2 regions of the Mycobacterium sp. TH-M103 genome follow, and region 2 is predicted to be linked to the other one. Evidence: predicted binding sites of a transcription regulator. Region 2 holds the regulator's gene; the other holds the start of a gene.
The links. Region 2 encodes LexA, which represses DNA repair genes until DNA is damaged. Its sites were predicted from a motif close to CGAACANNTGTTCG; they were not measured.
Positions count from the first base shown of each region.

Region 1 (2,198 bases), on a different contig from region 2:
CCCGGCGGGCAACCCGACGCTCTACGACGCGATTCAGAAGGCCAAGAAGACCTCGGTGCCCAACGACAACATCGAGCGCGCCCGCAAGCGGGGAGCCGGCGAGGAGGCCGGGGGCGCCGACTGGCAAACCATCACCTACGAGGGCTACGCCCCCAACGGGGTGGCGGTGCTGATCGAGTGCCTCACCGACAACCGCAACCGCGCCGCCAGCGAGGTGCGGGTGGCGATGACGCGCAACGGCGGCACCATGGCCGACCCCGGGTCGGTGGCCTACCTGTTCGCCCGCAAGGGCGTGATCACCCTGGAGAAGAACGGCCTGACCGAGGACGACGTGCTGGCGGCCGTGCTCGAGGCGGGCGCCGAGGACGTCACCGACCTCGGCGACAGCTTCGAGATCCTCACCGAGCCGACCGACCTGGTCGCCGTGCGGACCGCGCTGCAGGACGCCGGCATCGACTATGACTCCGCCGACGCGGGCTTCCAGCCGTCGGTGACCGTGCCGCTGGACGCCGAGGGCGCCCGCAAGGTGATGAAACTCGTCGACGCGCTCGAGGACAGCGACGACGTGCAGGACGTCTGGACCAACGCCGACATCTCCGACGAGGTCCTGGCCCAGATCGAGGACTGACCCGCGTTTGGCGTTGCTGGTGGGGGGTAGTTAGTCGGCCTGCCCGACATGCTGGTCGAACCGCCCAATGAAGTCGTCAAGTTCCTCAAGGCTCAGCACGATCTCGGCTGGTCGCCACCTTCCAGCAAATGCTCCCACCAGACGAACGGATCCTCGCGGAACGCCACCGACCCGCGGACCACGTAGTCGACGCCGCCGTGGCTGACGATCGCGCCGGGGCCGAGTTGCCGCGGGCCGAACTGCGGCATCGCGTCGGAGAGAGCAAACGCGCCGCTTCAACGTAGCAGTATCTCGCCACGATGACATTCGAGGAGAACCGGGGCCGGCGCCGCGTGTCCTGCCCGCCGGTGTCGGCGCCGCCCGCTAGGGTATCGAACAGCTGTTCTACAGGCGGGAGCGGGCAATGCGGGTGATGGGCGTGGACCCCGGGCTGACCCGATGCGGGCTGTCGGTCGTCGAGAGCGGCCGCGGCCGCCGGGTTGTCGCGCTGGACGTCGACGTGGTGCGCACCCCAGCGCAGACGCCCGTGCCCGAACGGTTGCTGGCCATCAGCGACTCCGTCGAGCACTGGCTGGACACCCACCTCCCCGACGTGGTAGCCATCGAGCGGGTGTTCTCTCAGCACAACGTCTCCACAGTGATGGGCACCGCGCAGGCCGGCGGTGTCGTCGCGCTGGCGGCCGCCAAACGCGGCATCGACGTTCACTTCCACACGCCCAGCGAGGTCAAGGCCGCGGTCACCGGAAACGGGTCCGCCGACAAGGCGCAGGTCACCGCGATGGTCACCAGAATCCTTGCGCTGCAGGCCAAACCGACGCCCGCCGACGCCGCCGACGCGCTGGCCCTGGCGATCTGCCACTGCTGGCGGGCGCCGATGATCGCCCGGATGGCCGCCGCGGAGGAGAAGGCCGCCCAGCAGCGCCGCACGTTCGCCGCGAAGATCGAGGCGGCGCGGTGATCGCCTCGGTCCGCGGAGAGGTGCTCGACGTGGCGCTCGACCACGTCGTCATCGAGGCCGCCGGTGTGGGATACAAGCTGATGGCCACCCCGTCCACGCTGGCGTCGCTGCGCCGCGGCGCGGAGGCCCGGCTGGTCACCGCGATGATCGTGCGCGAGGACTCGATGACGTTGTACGGGTTCGCCGACGCCGACGCCCGCGACCTGTTCCTGACGCTGCTGGGGGTCTCCGGCGTCGGGCCGAAGATTGCCCTGGCTACCCTCGCGGTCTACGACGCGCCCGCGCTGCGCCAGGTGTTGCGCGACGGCGACGTCAGCGCCCTGACCCGGGTGCCGGGCATCGGCAAACGCGGTGCCGAGCGCATGGTGCTCGAGCTGCGCGACAAGGTCGGTGCCGGCGCCGCGGGCACGGCGGCCGGCGCCGCCCCCAACGGGCACGCGGTGCGCGGTCCCGTCGTGGAGGCCCTGGTCGGCCTGGGCTTCGCCGCCAAACAGGCCGAGGAGGCCACCGACAAGGTGCTGGCCGGGGACGCGGACGCGACGACGTCCAGCGCCCTGCGGGCCGCGCTCTCGCTGCTCGGGAAGTCGCGGTGACCGAAGACGATTACGCCGA
Region 1 covers NZ_JBYCLG010000272.1:9,591-11,788, reverse strand. Annotated here, with positions in the region: gene AC2VOR_RS15365 (YebC/PmpR family DNA-binding transcriptional regulator) at 1-628, shown strand, start outside; partial or broken gene AC2VOR_RS15360 (DUF4178 domain-containing protein) at 733-882, opposite strand; gene ruvC (crossover junction endodeoxyribonuclease RuvC) at 1,032-1,586, shown strand; gene ruvA (Holliday junction branch migration protein RuvA) at 1,583-2,179, shown strand; gene ruvB (Holliday junction branch migration DNA helicase RuvB) at 2,176-2,198, shown strand, end outside.
Region 1: ruvC (crossover junction endodeoxyribonuclease RuvC) is a predicted target of LexA. The motif match lies at 1,001-1,014, and genes of this name have one in related genera.

Region 2 (2,198 bases):
TCCCCCGGTTCGACCCGCACGACGGCCAGCCTGTCGGGCACGGGGGCCGCCGAATCCGGCGAGCCGCCGTTGACCGCCTGCCCGACGTCGGCGATGAGCCCGAGCCACAGGGTGATCAGCCCGGCGCCCACGGCCAGGGCCGCCGTCTTCGCCCACGTGACGGAACGCCTGCGGTGGGGCGCGGCGGACATCGCGACCCCGGTACCGCGGTACCGCGGCGGGGCGCCCGCCGGCCCGCACGGGGCGGGTCCGCGCGATCCGGGCGTCCGGACCCGCCCCCGGCGAGGCTCCGGGACCGGCCCGTTGATCGGGCGCCGAACGCCGCCGGACCGCGGCGAGACTGTGTGAATGATTGTCATCTGCGTTCCTCCGGTCAACCGATCCTCGCTCGTGTGTTCGACAGTATCGCTCGTGTGTTCGATTTCCGAACATTTGAGCGAAGCGTGTCGCACGAGCCAAACGCTAGACCACCCCACCGACAACGACCCGGCGGACGAACGGCGCCGCGGTCATCTATCACCTGGGACATGCCGCTGAAATACCCGATCGGCCGGGGAGTTACACCTTTGTTATTCGGCCGCTCTCGACGGCCGGACGGGCGCCCGCCCGGGCCGCGGGGAGCCGTAGACACGCCAGTCGAACACATGTTTGATTATCGGGCCCCGAGCGGTTACATTTATTGCCATGAGCGACAGCAACGACACCTCCGCCGGTGATGCATCGCTGACCGAGCGGCAGCGCACCATCCTGAATGTCATCCGCGCGTCGGTCACCAGCCGCGGCTATCCCCCGAGCATCCGCGAGATCGGCGACGCCGTCGGGCTGACGTCGACCTCCTCGGTCGCCCATCAGTTGCGCACCCTGGAGCGCAAGGGATACCTGCGCCGCGACCCGAACCGTCCGCGCGCCGTCGACGTCCGCGGCGCCGACGAGGCCATGCCCGCGGCGCCGGCCACCGAGGTGGCCGGCTCGGACGCGCTGCCCGAACCCACCTTCGTCCCGGTGCTCGGGCGGATCGCGGCAGGCGGACCCATCCTCGCCGAGGAGGCCGTCGAAGACGTCTTCCCGCTACCCCGCGAGCTGGTCGGCGAGGGGACGCTCTTTTTGCTCAAGGTCGTCGGCGACTCGATGGTCGAGGCGGCGATCTGCGACGGCGACTGGGTGGTCGTGCGGCAGCAGCACGTCGCCGAGAACGGCGACATCGTCGCCGCGATGCTCGACGGCGAGGCCACGGTCAAGACGTTCAAGCGCGCCGGCGGTCAGGTGTGGCTGATGCCCCACAATCCCGCGTTCGATCCCATTCCAGGCAATGACGCGACCGTGCTGGGCAAGGTCGTCACCGTGATCCGCAAGGTTTAGCCGTACCCGGCGGATGTCTAGTCGGCTTTGATGAACCCGTTGGCCTGCGCGACCTGTTCGCTCGACATCCAGATCTCGGCGAGCGTGTCCTGGTAGAGGGCGCTGTCGGGGGTGTAGTACAGGCCGAAGCGGGCGCTCGCCTTGATCGGGTACCCGTCGGGCATCTGATAGGGGTCGTCCAGCGGTAGGTGAATCGTCGGGCGCCCCGACGCGCTCGGGCCCGCGCCGGCGGCGTGCGCGGCCAACGGCGAGGTCTCGTCGGTGTCCACGGCCGCGTGCCGCCCCGGTCGCGCCTCCGCGACGGGCGAGACGGCCTCGACGGCGCCGGTGTCGGCGGCAGACCCGTCGAAGGCGGCTTCGGCATGGCCGTCACCCGGCCGGGCGGGCTCCGCCGCCTCGCGATATTCGTCGGCCGGCACCGGCGCCGGGTAATCGCCTCGCTCGGCACTTTCGTCCTCGGGGACTTGCTCCGGGGCGAACTCGGCGTAACCGGCCTCCGCCACGTCGAGATAGCTCCCTTCCTCGTCGAACTCCGAGTAGCCGGCTTCCGCCAAGTCGGCTTCGGTGACGACGGGGATGGAGTCGGTGTCCACCACGTCGGGATTTTCCTCCCCGCCGAACACGCTCTCGAAGTCGTCCGCATCCTCTCCCGGGCCGGGCGACGCTTCGCCGCCGTAGTGCCCGCGATGCGCAACCTCCTCGCCCGCGAGCGCGACCCCGGTCCCGTGCCCCCAGCTGACCTGGTGCGCGGCCTCGGCATCCGCCGCGTGCTCCTCGGAGGCGTGCAGGTCATCGCGCCCGAAGTGCTCGGTGGCCGCCTCGCCGTCGCGGCCCCAGAG
Region 2 covers NZ_JBYCLG010000207.1:21,760-23,957, reverse strand. Annotated here, with positions in the region: gene AC2VOR_RS11465 (LysM peptidoglycan-binding domain-containing protein) at 1-359, opposite strand, end outside; gene lexA (transcriptional repressor LexA) at 685-1,359, shown strand; gene AC2VOR_RS11455 (sunset domain-containing protein) at 1,377-2,198, opposite strand, start outside.